4 regions of the Rahnella selenatireducens genome follow, and region 1 is predicted to be linked to each of the others. Evidence: predicted binding sites of a transcription regulator. Region 1 holds the regulator's gene; each other region holds the start of a gene.
The links. The regulator PhoB, encoded in region 1, activates phosphate uptake and scavenging genes when phosphate is short. The targets are predictions, from matches to a motif close to CTGTCATAAAACTGNCNNAT.

Region 1 (5,325 bases):
CAGCTCGCCGGATTTGGTGGTAATCAACCCCAGAACCGCCTGCTGATGACCCTTTTTAATGAAACGCAGTGGCTCGAAACCGCCTGAACGTTCATTGTCATATTCCAGGAAGAAGGCGTCGATATTCACCCCGCCAAACAGAATCTCTGCCACCGGCTCATAGCCACCTTCAGAAATCCAGGTTGAACGGAAGTTACCGCGGCAAACATGCAGACCAATCACCAGATCGTCCGGTTTACCGGCGATGGCTTTGTTGAGCACGTCAGCGTAAGTACGTGCTAACGCTTCCGGAGAGTCGCCACGCTCGCGGATTTGTTTCTTCTGATCTTCAGAACACAGATACGCCCAGACGGTATCGTCGAGTTGCAGATAACGACAGCCGGCATCGTAAAACGCTTTAATCGCGTCCCGGTAAACCTGTGCCAGATCGTCAAAATAGTCTTTCAGATCAGGGTAAACGTCTTTGCTGATGGCGTTACGGCCACCGCGGAAATGCATCACGCTCGGGCTCGGAATGGTCATTTTCGGCACCGCCGTTCCGCTGATGCTTTTCAGAAAACGGAAATCTTCCAGCATCGGGTGCGAACCAAAACCGAGTTTGCTCACCACTTTGATGCTGCGCGCTTTTGTCTGTACGCCGTTGAACTGGATCCCGTGAACCGCATCGTAACCTTCCACCCCTTCCAGACCTTCGAAGAAGTCAAAGTGCCACCACGCACGGCGGAATTCGCCATCCGTCACCACTTGCAGACCGGCTTGACGCTGCAAATCCACCACACGGCGGATTTCCGTGTCTTCCACTGCACGCAGCTGCACCGCATCAATCTCACCGTCCTGAAACTGTTTACGGGCTTCTTTGATTGCGGCCGGACGCAGGAAACTGCCAACGACATCAGCGCGGAACGGAGGGGTGGTACGTTGCATGAGAACTCCTTATGGCATCACGCCCCTGGCGGAATGCGAATGATTTACAAAGTAAATAATTACGTTGCGTTATTTATAGACATCTGGATGTCTAAACGGCTTTAAGGCCATACTGTCATGCAGCCTGTTCACCTACAACAGAGGAATTTTCATGGGACGTGAAATAAATTCATGATCACGAGGCGACTTCACTCCATAAACAGAAATGAAAAAGCCTGCTATCGGCTGATAACAGGCTTTAGGGAAATTACAGAAATTAAGGTTTTACGGAGACCGGGGAGTCTGCCCCCTGAGGAACAATCAGTTTCGGTGCCAGAGTAAACATAAACCGGGTGCCGACGCCGACTTCGCTGAGAACTTCGAGTTTCGAATTATGGTGGCTGAGCGCATGTTTCACGATAGCAAGCCCCAGCCCGCTGCCGCCGGTCTGGCGTGATCGCGCCTTATCCACACGGTAAAAACGTTCGGTCAGACGCGGTAGGTGCTGCGGCGCAATACCCGGCCCGTTGTCGCTTATCTGGAACTGCGCGCCGTGCGGGATTTGCTGCCAACTGACTTCAATCCGTGTACCCGGCGGGGTGTGATTCACGGCGTTATACACCAGATTCGACACCGCACTGCGCAACTGATCTTCGTTGCCAAAGACTTTAAGCTTTTCGTTTACGCGAAACACCACCTCATGTTTCCCACCGCTCAACGTCTGCACTTCCCGCTCAAGCATGCTCAGCATCAACGGAATATCGACTTTCTCGTGCATATCGATATTGGCGGATGCTTCGATTTTCGAAAGAGTCAGCAGTTGTTTCACCAGCCCGTCCATTCGCCGCGTCTGTTCCTGCATCGTATCCAGCGCTTTGGTGCGGAACGGCTCTTCCAGCTTGGCGTCTTCCATCATTTCCAGATATCCCTGCAACACCGTCAGCGGCGTACGAAGTTCATGGCTGACGTTGGCAAAGAAGTTACGTCGCGCGCCTTCGAGCTGACGCATCTGCGTTACGTCACGCGCCACCATCAAAAGCTGCCCCTCGGAATACGGCATCACGCGAAACTCGACGTAATGTTCATTATTAAGTTGAAGGTTCAGGGCACGGCTGAAGTCACGGGTCTGGATCCAGGTGCGGAATTCCGGATAACGCAGCAGGTTAAAAATATGCTGCCCGTTATCTTCCGGCCAGCGGAAACCGAGAAGATCCTGCGCCAGTCCGTTACACCAGAAGATATTGCCTTCTTCCGTCGTCAGAACCACTGCATCCGGCAGCGATTCAGCTCCGCTGCGGAAACGTTTGATCAATTGACCTAATTCACGACGACGTCGCCGGTTGCGCACCTGCATCTGGTTCAGCCCGTAAAACAGCGGTTCCCAGCTCCAGCGCCCGTTCGGCGGGGTGATGCTGCGGTCAAGCCACAGCCAGTGAGAGAGTTTAAGCTGGTTGTAATAATTCCAGCCCAGCGCCGCGACGAGCGACGCAAAGAGGAGCCAGCCGAAATGGCCGACGAAAATTCCGAGGATCAGCGCTGGCAGGCAAAAGAGAAAAAACTCACCGGCCAGACGTTTCCATGACAAACGTTCTAACACACAGATTCTCCGCTGTGGGGGACTCAATAACGCGTTGAGAAACGATATCCGGTACCACGAACAGTCTGGATCATTCTGTCATGTCCGCTGGTTTCAAGCGCTTTACGCAAACGACGAATATGCACGTCAACCGTGCGATCTTCCACATAAACGTTAGTGCCCCACACGTTATTGAGCAACTGTTCCCTGCTGTAAACGCGTTCAGAGTGGGTCATAAAGAAGTGTAATAACTTAAATTCGGTTGGCCCCATATCGAGCGCCTGCTCGTTGGCCATCACCCGGTGAGACGATGGATCCAGACTCAGCCCCTGCATGTCGATCACTTCCTCGACCGCCATTGGCGAAATCCGGCGCATCACCGCTTTAATACGGGCAACCAGTTCTTTGGGTGAAAACGGTTTGGTGATGTAATCATCGGCACCGACTTCCAGGCCGCGCACCCGATCTTCTTCTTCACCGCGGGCGGTCAGCATCATCACCGGAATTTCGCGTGTCAGCGCTTCACGTTTAAGGTGCTTAATAAACTGAATACCGGAACCGCCGGGTAACATCCAGTCGAGCAGGATCAGTTCAGGGTAAGGTTCAACTAACTGGCCAATCGCTGAATCAAAATCTTCAGCTTCTACTGCCTGATATCCATTCTGTTCCAGTACAAAACACACCATTTCACGGATTGGAGCTTCGTCTTCAACCACCAATATACGTCTAGCCATCGTAGGTCCTGCCAATAGGTTAGCGATCTTTTATTTGATTGCGGGCGCCATTATGCGTCAGTTTTGTGACAGATTTATGAATGAAAATGATGGTTCATTTAAGGCAAATATGACAGGTAAATTCCTGCCATCCTGCTGAAATTGGTCTGATTTATCGGGGACAGGTTCCCCCGCTGACGTTTATACTTTGCCCCATTGTCGTCATACAGGGTTCACACGGGAGTCTCATGCGCCTGATCCATACCTCTGACTGGCACCTCGGCCAGTACTTTTTTACCAAAAGCCGCGCCGCTGAACATCAGGCATTTTTGCGCTGGCTGACCGGTCAGGTGCAACAGCATCAGGTGGACGCCGTCATTGTCGCCGGGGACATCTTTGATACCGGCTCGCCGCCCAGTTACGCCCGCGAGTTATATAACCGCTTCGTGGTGGAATTACAACAAACCGGCTGTCAGCTGGTGGTGCTGGCCGGAAATCACGATTCCGTCGCCACGCTCAATGAATCCCGCGAACTGCTTTCGTGCCTGAATACGCGGGTGATCGCCACCGTGGGCGAAAAACTGGATGAACAGGTTCTGGTGCTTAACACACGCGAAGGCCAGCCCGGCGCGGTGTTGTGTGCCATTCCGTTTTTGCGTCCGCGCGATTTGCTTGCCAGCCAGGCCGGGCAGTCCGGCAACGACAAACAGCTCGCCTTGCAGGAAGCCATTGCGGCGCATTATGACGCGCTGTATCAGGCCGCGCTGGCTAAACGTCAGGAACTTGGCGTGCCGCTGCCCATTATCGCCACCGGCCATCTGACCACCGTCGGCGTCAGCACGTCTGACGCCGTGCGCGACATCTATATAGGCACGCTCGACGCCTTCCCGGCGCAGGCCTTTCCGCCGGTGGATTACGTAGCACTCGGGCATATTCACCGCGCCCAGTGCGTCGCAAAAACCGAACATATCCGTTACAGCGGCTCACCCATTGCGCTGAGTTTTGATGAGCTCAGCAAAACCAAAAGCGTTTACCTGCTTGATTTCGACGGCGCTACGCTCAACGCCATCTACACGCTGGAAATCCCCGTTTTCCAGCCGATGCAGATCATCAAAGGTTCGCTCGCAGACATAGAAAAACAACTGACGCAATTTGCTGACGGCGATGCCGGTAAACCGGTCTGGCTGGATATTGAAGTCGCCACGCAGGACTATCTCAGTGATATCCAGCGGCGTATTCAGACGCTGACCGCAGATTTGCCGGTGGAAGTCGTTCTGCTGCGCCGCAGTAAAGAACAGCGCATCAGCAGCATCGAACAACAGGAAAAAGAAACGCTCAGCGAACTGAGTGTCAGCGAAGTGTTTGAACGGCGGCTGGCGCAGGAAACCGATCCCGACGAACCGCGTCAGGCGCGGATGCGCACGCTGTTCGCTCAGGTTGTCAGTCAGGTCACCAGCGGCGAGTCCGCAGAGGATGCCGCCCAATGAAAATTCTCAGTCTGCGTTTAAAAAACCTGAACTCGCTGGAAGGCGAATGGAAAATCGACTTCACCGCTGAGCCTTTTGCCAGCAATGGATTATTTGCCATCACCGGCCCGACCGGCGCGGGGAAAACCACCCTGCTCGACGCCATCTGTCTGGCGCTGTATCACCAGACGCCGCGTCTGAACGTCACGCCAAGTCAGAATGAACTGATGACCCGCCACACCGCCGAATCGCTGGCAGAAGTCGAGTTTGAAGTCAAAGGCATTGGCTACCGCGCGTTCTGGAGCCAGCGCCGTGCCAAAAACTCGCCGGACGGCAATTTACAGGCCCCGAAAGTGGAACTTGCACTGCTGGCCGATGGCAAAATTCTGGCCGACAAAGTGCGCGATAAACTTGATGCCATCGCCGAGCTGACCGGGCTGGATTTCGGCCGTTTCACCAAATCGATGATGCTTTCACAAGGCCAGTTCGCCGCGTTCCTGAATGCCGATGCCAACGACCGCGCGGAATTGCTGGAAGAACTTACCGGTACTGAAATCTACGGGCGACTTTCTGAACGCGTGTTTGAACAACATAAAGAAGCCAAAAATCAGCTCGACGGTTTGTATCAGCGCATGGCCGGTATCGAGTTGCTCAGCGAAGAGCAGCG
Region 2 (5,325 bases), 330 kb from region 1:
GCGTTACAGGCCGCGCTGGCACGAGTCCGGCAAGACGACGGCCTGCGTGATAAACTGGCGGCCAATATTGCCCGTTTCCGCGCCGGGGCTACCGGATTGCCTTACCGGCTGACCGCTTCACAAACGGCTATCCAGCCGGTGATCGTAGGCGAAAATCAGCCTGCTTTAGATCTGGCGGCGACATTGCGCGAACGCGGGTTGTGGGTCAGTGCTATCCGTCCGCCGACGGTGCCTCCGGGCAGCGCGCGGCTGCGTCTTACGCTGACGGCGGCACACAGGCCGGAAGATATCGATTTTTTGCTGGAGTCCCTTCATGGGTGCAGTCACTGAATTAGTGAATAAACAAGCGGTGGCCGACGCGTTCAGCCGCGCCGCCGTCAGTTATGAAAACGCCGCACAATTGCAGCGTGATGTGGGGGAAACGTTGCTGTCGCTGGCAGAACCCTACCTGAAAGATGCAGGAAAAACGGTTATCGACGCCGGTTGCGGGACGGGCTATTTCAGCCGTTACTGGCGCGCTCAGGGGAAAAACGTGATTGCGCTGGATCTCTCCGAAGGCATGCTGAGCCGTGCCCGTGAACTGGATTCCGCCGATGAATATGTGCCGGGAGATATCGAGCGTTTACCGTTTGCCGATAACTCGGTTGATATCTGTTTCAGCAATCTGGCGGTGCAGTGGTGTAACGCGCTGCAGCGTGCGCTGGAGGAAATGCACCGCGTCACCCGCAACGGCGGGCTGGTGATCTTCTCCACGCTGGCTGAAGGTTCGCTCAATGAGCTGGCCGCCGCGTGGATGAAAGTCGATGGCCGCCGTCACGTCAATCAGTTCCTGACGCCTGACAAAATCGCCGAAGCCTGTGCGCCGTATCGCCATGAAGTGACCTTCAGCGATCACATCGCCGAATTCCCGGACGTGATATCGCTGATGCGTTCGCTCAAAGGCATCGGCGCGACGCACATTAAAAATGGACGACTTGGCGGACTGGGCGGGCGTGAGCGTCTGCAATTGCTGGAGAAACATTACGTCCGCCGCGACGGCGTTTTGCCGCTGAACTACCGGCTGGTTTACGGCATTTTGCAGGTGGAAGAACTCATTCCCCGTTGATTTAAAAGAAACAGTTATACACACCAGGCACGACGCAGAACTAAGACATGAAACAAAAATACTTTATTACCGGCACCGATACCGAAGTCGGAAAAACCGTTGCCACAACCGCATTTTTACAGGCGGCAGCGCGCGCCGGACACAAAACTGCCGGATACAAACCGGTGGCGTCAGGCAGTGAAATGACGGCCGAAGGCCCGCGAAACAGTGACGCGCTGGCGCTTCAGGCTTACAGCACCGTCGGGCTGCGTTACGACGAAGTGAATCCGTGTACGTTTATCGAACCGACGTCGCCGCATATCGTCAGCGAGCTGGAAAATCGCCCGATTGATCCGCAGGTGTTATCCGCCGGATTGCGCCATCTCGAACCGCTGGCCGACTGGGTGGTGGTGGAAGGGGCGGGCGGCTGGTACACGCCACTGACCGCAGACTATACGTTCGCGGACTGGGTGATTGCCGAGCAACTGCCGGTGGTGTTAGTGGTGGGAATGCGGCTGGGCTGCATCAATCACGCCGTGCTGACGGCGGAGGCCATCGCGCAAAGTGGTTTACATCTGGCGGGCTGGATTGCCAATGATGTGCAGGAAACGGGGAAGCATCATCAGGCATACATGGCGACGCTCACGCGTATGCTGCCTGCGCCGCTGCTGGGCGAGATCCCGTTCCTGAGTGCCGGTCTGGACGTAAATCTGGGGCAATATCTGGCTCTCGAACATCTGCTTCCTGGTGGTGAATGAAGCCCGACGTCAGACCGTCAGATAATTTTTGATTAACGTCTCGTCAAGCTGTGCCAGCGTGCCTTGTGCCACGTTGCGCCCGCCGTCCACCAGACAAAAACGGTCAGCGACGCTGCGGATGAACGGCAATTTATGCCCGACCAGAAGCAGCGTCAGACCGAGATCACGGTTCAGGCGGTGAATGATGTTACCCATATTCGCCGCCATCGATGCGCTGGTGTGTTCAGTTGGTTCGTCGAGGATCAGCAGTTCGGGCTCCTGAACCAGCGCGCGGCTGATCGCCAGTTGCTGCTGCTGGCTCTCATCGAGCTCTCCCGCTTTACGCGTTCCCATTTCCTTAAGCGTCGGAAACAGGTCGTAGACCTCTTCAGGCACGCGACGCGTCTTATTCCGGCTGGCCATCATGGCAATTTGCAGGTTTTCATCGACACTCATCTGTGAAAAAATCTGCCGACCCTGTGGCACATAACCGATGCCGATTTGGGCACGGCTTTCCACAGGAAGATTTAACAAACTCTGAGGTTCTTCGTCGCGCGACTGCCAGTATATCGCCCCGCTTTTCACCGGAAGATGGCCCATAATGCAGTTCACCAGCGTGGTTTTCCCCACGCCGTTTCGCCCGATCAGGCACGTACATTGACCGCGGTACAGTTCGAGATTGATATCCCACAGAATATGTTTTTGCCCATAATACTGATTAACTGATTTTACACTTAACATCAGACCTCCCTCCCTCACGGAGCATTCCGCTGAACTTCGCTTTGACCGCCACTGTCATATTTCTGACATTTATGTTCCGCTGTTAATGCCGTAACACAGAATTAAATCCCGTTTTTTACCGACCTGTCTCACAGCATCAATTACAGATAAACAGCCATTAACCAGTGATAAATGGGGTTAACCGCTTTTTCCTTGCTCTAAAAAAGGCTTTGCTTAGCAAAAAACAGGGTATTCATCAGATTTCACTTTCAGGTTTAAAAAGCGGTTCCGGCTACAGGAATCGCTCCCTACAGAGACACTGCAACTCTCAGGCCAAGTTTGTAAAAGTGACAGAGAAAAGAGAAGTTACACGGGTGTTAACAGCGGGGCGCAGGGCGATTTAGGATTATTCATTAGTGTTGCTCAGGTTTTAACAGAACCGCCCTGACGGGGGAAAAGGGCATCTGCACTTTGCCAGTGCTGCTAACTCTGGTTTTGGTGCAAGTCATACCACAACAGGAAGCTAAAAAATCCTGATGAGATGCACTTTTGGATTATGCAAGAAACATCCACCTAAAAATCTAGGCAAAATAGGCATAAATAAAGTCTGAAAAAAGGGAAAAAATAACTAAAAAAGATGCTGATCCCTCCTCCTGCGTCCGAAGTGCACTTTTTGCCAACTCCCGCAGCACGGGGCGTGCTGAGAGTTATCCACTATTCCTGTGGATAACCATGTGCATGAGAGTAAGAAAAGATGCTACAGACGAGTCAGGGCGCGGGTTGTGCTTACTTTGCCCGTATTCACAGCTTTTTAATGATGTTGTTTATAATCAGTGAGTTAGTTAAAAGCAATACGCCCGTAATTCGTTCGTCATAGTTGTGTCAGAATTCGTCAACCTGTGGTCAGAAAGTTAACGAATGAAAAAGTTTGGGGATAATTGTCACCTGATGGTGAGAATTATTTTCCGTAATAACCTAAAAAAGTGCAGATGTAGCAACTGGTTAAATCACTGGTGATTTTTATCGATTGGAGGCTGGTTTTATATACAGTATTATAGGGTGGTAAAATCAAGGCTGGCAAAATTCGCGGAGTCTTTCATACTGTTTTTCCGTGAGCGCCTTACGTACGGCCTTATGCGTTTTCATTTCAGCCAGGTAGCCCGTCATGAGTAAAGAGTTCAAACTGCATTCCGAATTTAAGCCATCAGGCGATCAGCCTGAGGCAATACGCCGTCTGGAAGAAGGGCTGGAGAACGGTCTGGCGCACCAGACGTTACTTGGCGTTACCGGTTCCGGTAAGACCTTCACCGTCGCGAACGTGATTGCTGACCTGAACCGCCCGACGATGGTTCTCGCGCCCAACAAAACCCTCGCAGCGCAGCTGTATGGCGAAATGAAAGAGTTCTTCCCGGAGAACGCCGTCGAATATTTTGTTTCTTACTACGATTATTATCAGCCCGAAGCGTACGTCCCGAGTTCAGACACGTTTATCGAAAAAGATTCCTCGGTGAACGAACACATTGAGCAGATGCGCCTTTCCGCGACCAAAGCGTTGCTTGAGCGTCGCGACGTCATCGTGGTGGCATCCGTTTCGGCGATCTACGGTCTGGGCGACCCGGATCTGTATCTGAAAATGATGCTTCATCTGACCAAAGGGATGATTATCGATCAGCGCGCCATCGTGCGCCGTCTGGCCGAGCTGCAATATGCCCGCAACGATCAGGTTTTCCAGCGCAGTACTTTCCGCGTGCGCGGCGAAGTGATCGACGTCTTCCCGGCGGAATCGGACGATCTGGCGCTGCGCATCGAGCTTTTCGATCAGGAAGTCGAGCGGCTTTCCCTTTTCGATCCGCTGACCGGTCAGGTGCAGCACGAAGTTCCGCGTTTCACAATTTACCCGAAAACGCACTACGTGACCCCGCGTGAACGTATTTTGCAGGCGATGGAAGAGATCAAAGTCGATCTGGCCGATCGCCGCAAGGTGCTGCTGGATAATAATAAACTGCTCGAAGAACAGCGTCTTAGTCAGCGTACGCAGTTTGACCTCGAAATGATGAATGAGCTGGGCTATTGCTCGGGCATCGAAAACTATTCGCGGTATCTCTCCGGACGCGGTCCGGGCGAGCCGCCGCCGACGCTGTTTGACTATCTGCCTGCCGACGGTTTGCTGATTGTCGACGAATCCCACGTCACCATTCCGCAAATCGGCGGGATGTACAAAGGCGACCGCTCGCGTAAAGAAACGCTGGTGGAATACGGTTTCCGCCTGCCATCGGCGCTGGATAACCGCCCGATGCGCTTTGAAGAATTTGAAGCGCTGGCGCCGCAGACGATTTATGTTTCCGCCACGCCCGGCGCTTACGAGCTGGATAAATCCGGCGGCGACGTGGTGGATCAGGTGGTGCGTCCGACCGGCTTGCTGGATCCGATTATTGAAGTGCGCCCGGTTACCACACAGGTCGACGATCTGCTGTCGGAAATCCGCAAACGCGTGGCCATCAATGAGCGTGTGCTGGTCACTACGCTGACCAAACGCATGGCCGAGGATTTGACCGAGTATCTGGAAGAACACGGCGAGAAGGTGCGTTATCTGCACTCTGATATCGATACCGTGGAGCGCGTGGAGATCATTCGCGATTTGCGTCTGGGTGAATTCGATGTGCTGGTGGGCATCAACTTGCTGAGGGAAGGGCTGGATATGCCGGAAGTTTCGCTGGTGGCGATCCTTGATGCCGACAAAGAGGGCTTCCTGCGTTCAGAACGTTCGCTCATTCAGACCATTGG
Region 3 (5,325 bases), on a different contig from region 1:
ATCCTGAACTGGCGCAGGCCGAAGTGGCGAAGCAAAGCCGCTGGAAAATTGTCGTCAGCATGCTGGCGGTGACCTGGCTCAATCCGCATGTTTATCTCGATACGTTCGTCGTATTGGGCAGCCTGGGCGGAAGCCTGAGCCACGATGAACGTTCGTGGTTTGCGCTCGGCGCGGTCAGTGCTTCTGTGCTGTGGTTCTTCGGGCTGGCTATTCTCGCTGCATTACTCGCGCCCTGGTTAAACACCGGCAAAGTGCAGCGCGTCATCAACTTTATCGTCGGCACCATCATGTGGGGGATCGCGATTCAACTCGCGCGTCAGACCGGCGTATTTTGAGTTTTTGCCCGAAAACAGGTTTTTGTCACTAATCTTAGTTTCTGTTGTAACGGTTTGTGCTACGGTTTTGCGGATTGAATGAATTAACTATTGCCAGATCTTTGATGATTAATGGAGGCACTGTGAAACTGAAAGCATTGGCTGTAGCAGCGATGTTGGGATTAGGGACTTTACCTTTGGCGTTGCACGCGGCAGAAGTTCCTGCCGGGCCGCACGTGGTGACATCAGGTACGGCAAGCGTTGACGCCACACCGGATATCGCGACGCTGGCGATTGAAGTGAGCGTATCGGCAAAAGATTCCGCGAGCGCCAAGAAACAGGCCGACGATCGTGTGGCGGAGTATTTTGGTTTCCTGCAGAAAAACGGAATTGAAAAGAAAGACATCAATGCCGCGAATCTCAGCACGCAGCCGGAATATAACTACCTGAAAGACGGCAGTTCAGAGCTGAAAGGCTACCGTGCGGTGCGTCAGGTTCAGGTGACATTGCGTCAGCTGGATAAACTGAACGATTTGCTGGATGGCGCGTTAAAATCCGGCCTGAATGAAATCCGTTCTATCGAACTGGGTGTGGCAAATCCTGATCGTTTCCGTGACGAAGCGCGTCAGAAAGCCATTGATAACGCCACACAGCAGGCAAAATCTTTGGCAGAAGGTTTCCACACCAAGCTGGGGCCGGTTTACAGCATTCGTTATCACGTCGCTAACTACCAGCCAATGCCGGTTGCGCGGATGTTTAAAGCTGCCGCCGCACCAACGCAAAATGATGCCGCTGAAACCTATGAACAGCAAAGCATTCACTTTGATGATCAGGTGGATGTGGTGTTCGAACTCCAGCGTTAATATCTTTCATACTTCGAGCGGCAGATGCGTTCAGTCACCTTCCAGCAACTCGAATTATTTCAGATATTCAGAGACAGACGTCCATGTAAAAACCCGCCTCGGCGGGTTTTTTGTTTTGTATAGCGGGGGAATCAGTCCTGACGCAACACCTGATGGCCGTGTGCCAGCAGGGCGTCGGTGACTTTACGCATCATGCGGCTTTCCGGTGCGAAGCGGTGCCAGTAGAGCATACGGCGCTGGAACAGGCCCGGCGTCAGGTCGATAAGCTCGCCGCTTTCCAGTTCTTTCTCGATTTGCAGATGCGGGATCATACAACAGGTCGTGCCCTGACGGGCCAGCTGCACGAAGGCTTCCGACGAGTTAACGATATGACATGGCACGCTGCCCGGTGACAAATCGAAGTTTTGTTGCAGGAACGCCTGATGCATATCGTCGAGATGGTCAAACGCAACCGCCGGCGCTTTCAGCAGCGCGGAACGGGTGACGCCGTTCGGGAAATACCGATCGGCAAATGGTTTGGAAGCGACAAACAGGTAATCCAGTGCGCCAAGTTGATCGACCAGACAGCTCGGAAGCGGCTGCGGCTGAATACTCACCGCGCCGACCACTTCACCGCGGCGCAGACGTTCCTGCGTCCGGGTTTCATCTTCAACCTGTAAATTCAGGCGGATAGGTGAATCGACCAGCACAGATTTCAGCGCCGGTAACAACCAGGTTGCCAGGCTGTCGGCGTTGACCGCCAGCGAAAGCAGCAGCGGCGTATCATTACTGTCGCTGTTACTGTCACTGCCGAGCCACTCTTCTTCAAGCAATTCCACCTGATGCAACAAGGCCAGTAATTTCTGCCCCTGTTCTGTCGGACGAGGCGGCACGGTGCGCACCAGCAGAGGCTGGCCGAACAAATTTTCCAGTTGTTTAATGCGCTGAGAGACCGCCGATTGGGTGATGCAAAGCTTTTGTGCGGCGCGCTCAAAACCGCGCTCACGGATCACCGCGTCCAGTGCCTGTAGCGTTCTATAGTCCGGGCGTTTCATCGGAGTTCTGTCCCTTGGATTTAATTTTATCCGAACACTATGCCACAGATTGTCAGGTTTTGTGGTGAGGAAAATCGGGGCGTTTACAACCCAATTGCACTTAATAAGTGTGATCTGGTCACGCTCTTGTCTGCCCAATCTGCCGGCACATGCTTTATAATCACCGACACTTTTCCGTATTCACGCCACTTACGTTATCAGACAGAGAAGCCATTATGACGCAGGAAGAATTGAAAAAAGCAGTCGGCTGGGCCGCACTGGATTACGTGACCCCGGGCACCATCGTCGGTGTCGGAACCGGATCCACCGCCGCCCATTTCATCGATGCACTGGGTTCGATCAAAGGTCAGATTGAAGGCGCCGTTTCCAGTTCTGACGCTTCAACGGCAAAATTGAAAAGCTTAGGCATTCACGTTTTCGACAGCAACGAAGTGGACTCTCTGGACGTTTACGTTGACGGCGCGGATGAAATCAACGGTTTCATGCAGATGATCAAAGGCGGCGGCGCTGCGCTGACCCGTGAAAAAATCATTGCCGCGATCGCCAAAAAATTCGTCTGTATTGTGGATGCTTCCAAGCAAGTCGATGTGCTGGGTAAATTCCCGCTGCCGGTAGAAGTCATCCCGATGGCGCGTTCTTACGTTGCGCGTGAACTGGTGAAACTCGGTGGTCTGCCGGAATACCGCCAGAACGTTCTGACTGACAACGGCAATATCATTCTCGACGTCCATAATCTGAGCATTCTGGATGCAGTCGCGATGGAAAATAAGATCAACGGAATTGCGGGCGTGGTGACAGTAGGGCTGTTCGCTAACCGTGGTGCTGACGTTGCGCTGGTCGGGACTTCTGAAGGCGTAAAAACTGTCACACTGAAGTAACCTATCAATAAGCAGAAGATCTGGCTGCTTTTGCTGAAAGCAGCCAGTCATCTCCCTGTCATAACACAATGTTATGAAGATGATAATTTTCTGACTGAATCATCTTTTCTTCAAAAGCCTTAATTTGGTGACTTATGTCACATTTCTCACTAACGCCTCCTGAACGTCTTGCTCTGTAAAATTTAACCAGCAGGAAATGCTGAAAACCAACAGGCGCGATGAGCCTTCTGCTGTCAGGCAGGCAATCGTTTGTATTGATGATGGCGTATTTTTTGTTATGTTGACTGTGAGCAGTCACCTAGCAGTTCGAATTCAGCCAGAAAAAATATAGGGTCGGGAAATGGCAAAAGTATCACTTGAGAAAGACAAGATTAAATTTTTGTTAGTGGAAGGCGTCCACCAAAGTGCGGTTGATACACTCCGTGCCGCGGGTTACACCAATATTGAATTTCACAAAGGTGCTTTAGATACGGAATCGCTGAAAGAATCGATCCGTGATGCGCACTTTGTTGGACTCCGATCGCGTACTCAGCTGACCGAAGAAGTGTTCCAGGCAGCAGAAAAACTGGTGGCTGTAGGGTGTTTCTGTATCGGTACCAATCAGGTTGACCTGAAAGCGGCAACCCGTCGCGGTATTCCGGTCTTTAATGCACCGTTCTCCAATACCCGTTCTGTCGCCGAAATGGTGCTGGGCGAAATGTTGCTGATGATGCGCGGCATTCCTGAGGCCAACGCCAAAGCGCACCGCGGGATCTGGAACAAACTGGCCGTCGGCTCTTTTGAAGCGCGCGGTAAACGTCTGGGTATTGTCGGCTACGGCCACATCGGTACACAGCTGGGTATTCTGGCGGAAAGCCTGGGGATGCGCGTCTTCTATTACGACATCGAAAGCAAATTGCCGTTGGGTAATGCGCAGCCGATTGCGACTCTGGAAGAATTGCTCAGCACCAGCGACGTCGTGACCCTGCACGTTCCTGAAACACCAGGCACCAAAAACATGATTTCCGAAGTGCAGCTGGCACAAATCAAGCCGGGCGCATTGCTGATCAACGCCTCACGCGGCACGGTGATCGACATTCCTGCCCTGTGCAATGCGCTGCGCAGTAAACATCTGTCCGGTGCGGCTATCGACGTCTTCCCGGAAGAACCGGCGACCAACAGCGATCCGTTCAACTCTCCGCTGTGTGAATTCGACAACGTTCTGCTGACGCCACACATCGGCGGTTCTACCATGGAAGCGCAGGAAGGCATTGGCCTGGAAGTGGCAGGTAAACTGGCGAAATACTCTGACAACGGTTCAACCTTGTCTGCGGTTAACTTCCCGGAAGCCTCTCTGCCAGCGCATACCGAGAAAGCCAGCCGTTTGCTGCATATCCACGAAAACCGTCCGGGCGTGCTGACCAGCATCAACCAGATTTTCGCGGAGCAGGGCATCAACATTGCGGCGCAGTATCTTCAAACCAGCCCGGAAGTCGGTTATGTGGTTATCGATGCTGAAACGGATGTCACAACGCTGAACACCGCGCTGCAACTGATGAAAGCAATTCCGGGCACGATCCGTGCTCGCTTGCTTTACTGACAGACCTGCGCAGCAACAGAACATAAACCGCCGAAAGGCGGTTTTTTTGTGCCATTTCCCGCAGACGGGAAGATCTTACCGGATGAGTCGTTTGCCAGATTGCTCAAGGCGTTGAGCCGATGACGGGCGCCATCTCAGGGCACTTCACGAAAATGTCAGAAGTAAAAGAACAGGCTGACCAGACCACAAACGATCAGTGAAGACAGGGTGATTTCGAACTGGAAGCGGCGCAGCATCATCCGGAGTACCTCAGGATAAAAACTGGAGAAAAAAACACCCGGCGAACCGGGTGTAAATTTAGCAGTCCTGGTAATTGCGAGTTAACACCTCACAAAGACTTCTTGGTGACTTCTTATGCTGCTGGTGTTGCTTTTACAGCTGGAGCAGCTTTCTTAGCATGTTTCACGTGTTTTTTAGCAGCCTGCGCTTTCTGAGCTACCGGAGCAGCTTTCTTAGCGTGTTTCACGTGTTTCTTAGCAGCCTGCGCTTTCTGGGCTACCGGAGCAGCTTTCTTAGCGTGTTTCACGTGTTTTTTAGCAGCTTGCGCTTTCTGGGCTACCGGAGCAGCTTTCTTAGCGGCTTTTTTGTGTTTTTTAGCAGCCTGCGCTTTCTGGGCAACTTTCTTATGTGTCTTGTGTTTGGTTACGTGCTTGGCAG
Region 4 (5,325 bases), on a different contig from region 1:
TCGTAAAGCGAGGTCGGCGTATCCGCGTTATTTTCCAAAAGCTTAGGCGGGTTAATTCCGTCATAGGCCAGATCCAAACGGGAATACAGAGACGGTTGCTGCGTGCGCCATGAACTGCGGACAAATTCCCAGACGTGTTTCGGGATCTGGAATTTCGCCATCAGTTTGTCGTCATTCACCACGCGCTCAACCACTTTTAAGCACATCTGATGGATGTCGGCAGTGGCGTCTTCAATCTCTTCAATCTGCGCCAGCGTGAACTGATAATAAGCATCTTCACACCAGTAGGGTTCGCCATACATGGTGTGAAAATTGAAGCCAAACTCCGTGGCTTTTTCGCGCCAGTCCGGGCGCTCATTAATCGCTAAACGTTTCATTATATCTCTTAGCCACCCATGCTGCGGCCAGGGCTGCGAGGTGCCGCAGAGGAGCTGCGTTGCATTGAGGTTTGTTTGGCAACGCTGTCGCCGAAGCCACCGCGTGTAATGGTATTTGTGACAGCCGGTTTCGGTGCCATGGCGGTTCTTGGGACGTTCATGGTGCGGCCGCCTGCGGTTGCCGGGCCATAGTTTTTGCCGGTGGCATCAACGAATTTGCCATTTGCCGGGCTGGCCGGGTTTTTAGAGCTGAAAAGAGGTTGCTGCGCGTAAGCGCCGCCGCTCATCATCCGGCCCATCATGTAGCCTGCCATCAAAGGCATCCACATGCTGCCACTGCTCTGGCCTTCGGCTGAAGCGACACCAGCCTGCGCGGGAGCCTGAGTACACTGGCCTTCGCCGAACTCAGCAATACAGTCTTCACGGCTGGCGTATTTAGGTGCCGTTTTTGCCGCTTCTGTTTTGGCTGCATTGTAGGCATCGACGCACTGCGTGCTGCCGGACGGATTGGCTTTCGTACAGTCGTCAGCATTCTGATACAAGGAAACCGTTTCGTCGGTTTTCTCACAGGCAGACAACATAAAGACGGCGCTGACCGCCAGTGCGACAGGTGTGATTCGAGAGCTACGCCATGATTTACGGAAGGTAGCCAGGTTTATGTGTTGTGTCCGTTTCATCGTTCTTATCCCATGTGTAGGGCTTTTTTGCCCTTTCCCAGTAGGGCCTAAGAATAGGGGAAAGCGGGTGATTGTTAAAGCAGCGAAGGCAATTGTTACGAGACTTTACAGAGGTGCGTGACGGAGGCAAAAAAAAAGCAGCCTTTTCAGGCTGCCTTGGTCGTTCCGATGAAAATAGAAATCCGCCAGATTTAGTTCTGGAAAGGATTACCGCTTTTCTTCGTGGTATGCGTTTGGGTCGTTGCGCTGGCTTTTTCAGTACGTGGCGCAGCCGCAGTGCTGTTGCCATAACCGTCCGCCGTGGCGTCCTGCTGCGGGGTTTCAGGTGCAACCTGATCCGGTGCCGTTGGCACAGGTTTACCCAAAGCACCGTTCAGTGCCAGCAGATCGCTTTCGTTCAGCGTACCCAGTGCTGACTTGATGTTCAGCTGGTTGATCAGGTACGTGTAACGTGCGCTGGAAAGCTGTTGTTTGGCGTTATACAGCGTGGTGGTCGCATCGAGAACATCAACGATTGTACGGGTACCAACCTGATAACCGGCTTCCATCGCATCCAAAGAACTCTGAGCAGAAACAACGGCTTGTTTATAGGCGTTGATGCTGCTGATAGAGGCAGAAATGTTGTTGAAGGAAGAACGTACGGTCTGAACAACGCTGCGGTGCGCGCTTTCAAGCTGCTCGCTGGCGCCCACAAAGTTGTACTGAGCCTGTTTCACCTGAGAGGTTACAGAACCGCCGCTGTACAGTGGCAGGGAGAAGCTCAGGCCGACTTTGTTCTGGCCCGCATCGGCGTCCTGATAGCTGGACGAACCGCCGGTTTTATCGCCGTGGTATTTGGTGTTGCTGATACCGGTAGACGCGGTCAGATCCACCGTTGGCATGTGGCCGGTTTCCGCATAACGGATTTGCTCACGTGCCAAATCTTGTGACAGACGCGCAGAGAGCAAGCTCAGGTTACGGCTTTCGGCTTCTTTCAACAGCGTGGCGACCGGTTGCGGACGCGTGGTGTTGAAGTTATCGACATTCAGGGACGACAGTTGCGGATAGTAAACGCCGGTAACCTGACGCAGTGCTTCGAGCGCGTTATCCAGATTATTACGTGCGGTCACTTCATTCGCTAATACGGTGTCGTATTGTGAACGGGCGTTTTGTACGTCGGTGATGGCAACCAGGCCGACATTAAAACGCTGCGTGGTTTGATCTAACTGACGGTAAATTGCCTGTTTCTGCGCTTCGGTATAGGAGAGTGAATCAATAGCACTCAATACGTTGAAATAAGCCGTCGCAGAATTCAGGATTAAAGATTGCTGGTCCGTCTGGTAAGACACATCCTGAATACCGGCAGTTTTTTCCTGCAAAGTCAGGGCGCGCCATTTTGACATATCAAAAAGGGTCTGCGTTAATTGCAGGCTGGCACTGCCTACATCGCTATTAACGCCATTCGCATCGCGGTAGCCATTGGTATAACCATAATCCGCACCCAAACCGAGTTGCGGTAATAAAGGACTGCGGCTTTCGTTGATTTTTTCGAATGCGGCATCCCGGTCAGCAGCGGATTTGCGCAGGTCCGGGTTACTCGTCCTGGCTTGCTGATAGACCTGCATCAGGTTTTCGGCCTGGCTTATCGTACTGAAGCCGCCCAGGCTGAGTCCGATGAGAAGGGGGAGCAGTTTCTTCATTTGCATTCCTTGTTGTGCAGCAATGTTGTTATGTATGGTGGCGCAGTCAAATAAACCAATAGACGCGGATTCTAGCAGAGTCAGGCTAGCGGGGAGGTTGGCTTAACGTGCCTTCCCCGCAGGATGTGCCTAAATCTATCACAAACAACCTTGATTATTATTAACGCATTTTCATCAAACTGACCTCAAAGGACGATAAATTGCCTTTATGAGGGAAGAGGAAAACAATCCATGTGTGCATTCAAAAGTTCACCGATTAGTTTCGGTAAAGATGATGTAGAAATTATTGCACGTGAGACGCGATATAAAGGTTTTTTTTCTATTATTGCATATCGGTTTCGTCATCGGCTGTTTAATGGGGAAATGAGCGGCGAAGTTGTGCGTGAAGTTTTCGAAAGGGGCCATGCGGCGGTGTTGCTGCCTTATGATCCGCAGCGCGATGAAGTCGTGCTGATTGAACAGATCCGCATCCCATGTATTGATTCCAGTGATACCCCATGGCTTCTGGAGATGGTCGCCGGTATCATTGAAGAGGGCGAGACAGTCGAAGATGTCGCCCGCCGTGAAGCACTCGAAGAAGCGAACATTGTGGTAAAACGCTGTAAACCGGCTCTGAATTACCTGGCCAGCCCGGGCGGAACCAGCGAGCGTCTTTCTATCATGGTCGGCGAAGTCGATGCGACAACGGCAGAAGGAATTCACGGTCTGAAAGCAGAAAATGAAGACATCCGGGTGCATGTTGTGAGCCGCGAACAGGCTTACCGCTGGGTGGAAGAGGGAGCGATAGATAATGCGGCATCAGTGATTGCCCTGCAATGGCTGCAGCTACACCATGAATCCCTGATAAAAGAGTGGGCCAACGAATGATTAAGCGCTATACCCCTGATTTCCCTGAAATGATGAGATTGTGCGAAACCAATTTCGCACAATTGCGCCGTTTGATGCCGCGTACCGATGAGCCCGGTGAAACAGTGACATATCAGGTGAGTAGCGCCACTTATTGCCTGACGATCCTCGAATCAACGCGCTATACGTCGCTGGTGGAAATCAAACAGACCGCACCGGCCGTCAGTTACTGGAGCCTGCCTTCGCTGACGGTTCGCCTGTATCACGACGCCATGGTGGCCGAAGTGTGTGCGAGTCAGCAGATCTTTCGCTTCAAAGCACGCTATGATTACCCTAATAAAAAGTTGCATCAGCGTGATGAAAAGCATCAAATTAACCAGTTCCTGGCGGACTGGCTGCGTTATTGCCTTGCGCACGGAGCGATGGCAATTCCGGTGTGTTAGACAGACTTCAACAACAAAGGAAACGATTTGGAAAGCCTGTTTAAACTGCCTTTGGTGAATGGGGCCAAAGTCAGAATTCTACAGATTACAGATACCCATCTTTTTGCCGGTGAAGATGAGACACTGCTGGGCGTGAATACGTTTAACAGCTATCGCGCGGTGTTGGACGCTATAAAAGCACAGCAGCGCGAAGTCGATATCATCGCGGCAACAGGTGACCTGGCTCAGGATCAGTCGGTGGAAGCCTACCATCAGTTTGCCCGTGGCATCAGCGAACTGGCGGCACCCTGTGTCTGGTTGCCCGGCAACCACGATTTCCAGCCTGCAATGGTGAATGCTTTGCAGGATGCCGGGATCAGCCCCTCTAAACATGTCCTTCTCGGTGAAGACTGGCAGATAATTCTGCTCGATACGCAGGTTTTCGGCGTGCCGCACGGAGAGCTGAGCGAGTATCAGCTGGAATGGATGGAGCGTTGCCTGAACACCTATCCCGATCGCTTTACCCTGCTGATGCTTCATCACCATCCGCTGCCGTCGGGTTGTACCTGGCTTGATCAGCACAGCCTGCGTAACGCGCACATGCTGGCGAATGTTCTGGTGAATTACCCGAAAGTGAACACGCTTTTGTGCGGCCACATTCACCAGGAGCTGGATCTCGACTGGTACGGACGTCGCCTGTACGCCACGCCGTCTACCTGCGTCCAGTTCAAACCGCATTGCACCAATTTTACGATTGATACCGTCGCACCGGGCTGGCGTTATCTCGATTTGTATCCAGATGGCCGTGTCGAAACCCAGGTTTTCCGTCTGGAAACCAGCGAGTTTCATCCTGACACTGAGTCGGACGGGTACGAATGAATACCTTACTTTACCTGCACGGTTTCAACAGTTCACCGAACTCGGCTAAAGCCACGTCGCTTAAAAACTGGCTGGCGCAGAACCATCCTGAAATCGACATGGTGGTTCCGCAATTACCGCCGTATCCGGTCGATGCGGCTGAGCAGCTTGAAAACTTAGTGATCCGTCATGCGGGTAAAAAGCTGGGCATTGTCGGTTCCTCGCTGGGCGGGTATTACGCCACCTGGTTGTCGCAATGTTTTGCCGTACCCGCGGTGGTGGTTAACCCCGCCGTGAAACCGTATGAACTGCTGATCGACTTCCTCGGGCAAAACGAGAACCCCTACACCGGCCAGCAATATGTGTTAGAGTCACGCCACGTTTACGATCTGAAAGTCATGCAGATTGAACCGCTGGAGTCGCCGGATTTACTCTGGTTACTGCAACAAACGGGCGATGAAATCCT

Region 2: a site for PhoB is predicted at 3,408-3,427, ahead of uvrB (excinuclease ABC subunit UvrB). Genes of this name have one in related genera too.
Region 3: a site for PhoB is predicted at 3,145-3,164, ahead of serA (phosphoglycerate dehydrogenase). Genes of this name have one in related genera too.
Region 4: a site for PhoB is predicted at 2,902-2,921, ahead of nudF (ADP-ribose diphosphatase). Genes of this name have one in related genera too.

The regions. Positions count from the first base shown of each region.
Region 1 covers NZ_JBKEZJ010000001.1:659,299-664,623, forward strand. The annotation lists gene ACLBVC_RS03175 (cobalamin-independent methionine synthase II family protein) at 1-924, opposite strand, end outside; gene phoR (phosphate regulon sensor histidine kinase PhoR) at 1,181-2,500, opposite strand; gene phoB (phosphate response regulator transcription factor PhoB) at 2,524-3,213, opposite strand; gene sbcD (exonuclease subunit SbcD) at 3,441-4,679, shown strand; gene sbcC (exonuclease subunit SbcC) at 4,676-5,325, shown strand, end outside.
Region 2 covers NZ_JBKEZJ010000001.1:331,106-336,430, reverse strand. The annotation lists gene bioF (8-amino-7-oxononanoate synthase) at 1-330, shown strand, start outside; gene bioC (malonyl-ACP O-methyltransferase BioC) at 314-1,105, shown strand; gene bioD (dethiobiotin synthase) at 1,153-1,842, shown strand; gene ACLBVC_RS01610 (ABC transporter ATP-binding protein) at 1,852-2,562, opposite strand; gene uvrB (excinuclease ABC subunit UvrB) at 3,707-5,325, shown strand, end outside.
Region 3 covers NZ_JBKEZJ010000012.1:111,249-116,573, forward strand. The annotation lists gene argO (arginine exporter ArgO) at 1-335, shown strand, start outside; gene ACLBVC_RS18755 (oxidative stress defense protein) at 458-1,177, shown strand; gene ACLBVC_RS18760 (LysR family transcriptional regulator ArgP) at 1,309-2,211, opposite strand; gene rpiA (ribose-5-phosphate isomerase RpiA) at 2,427-3,089, shown strand; gene serA (phosphoglycerate dehydrogenase) at 3,430-4,668, shown strand; gene asr (acid resistance repetitive basic protein Asr) at 5,021-5,325, opposite strand, start outside.
Region 4 covers NZ_JBKEZJ010000022.1:14,952-20,276, forward strand. The annotation lists gene ACLBVC_RS22790 (glutathionylspermidine synthase family protein) at 1-377, opposite strand, end outside; gene ACLBVC_RS22795 (DUF1190 family protein) at 386-1,054, opposite strand; gene tolC (outer membrane channel protein TolC) at 1,246-2,733, opposite strand; gene nudF (ADP-ribose diphosphatase) at 2,965-3,600, shown strand; gene ACLBVC_RS22810 (DUF1249 family protein) at 3,597-4,022, shown strand; gene cpdA (3',5'-cyclic-AMP phosphodiesterase) at 4,050-4,880, shown strand; gene yqiA (esterase YqiA) at 4,877-5,325, shown strand, end outside.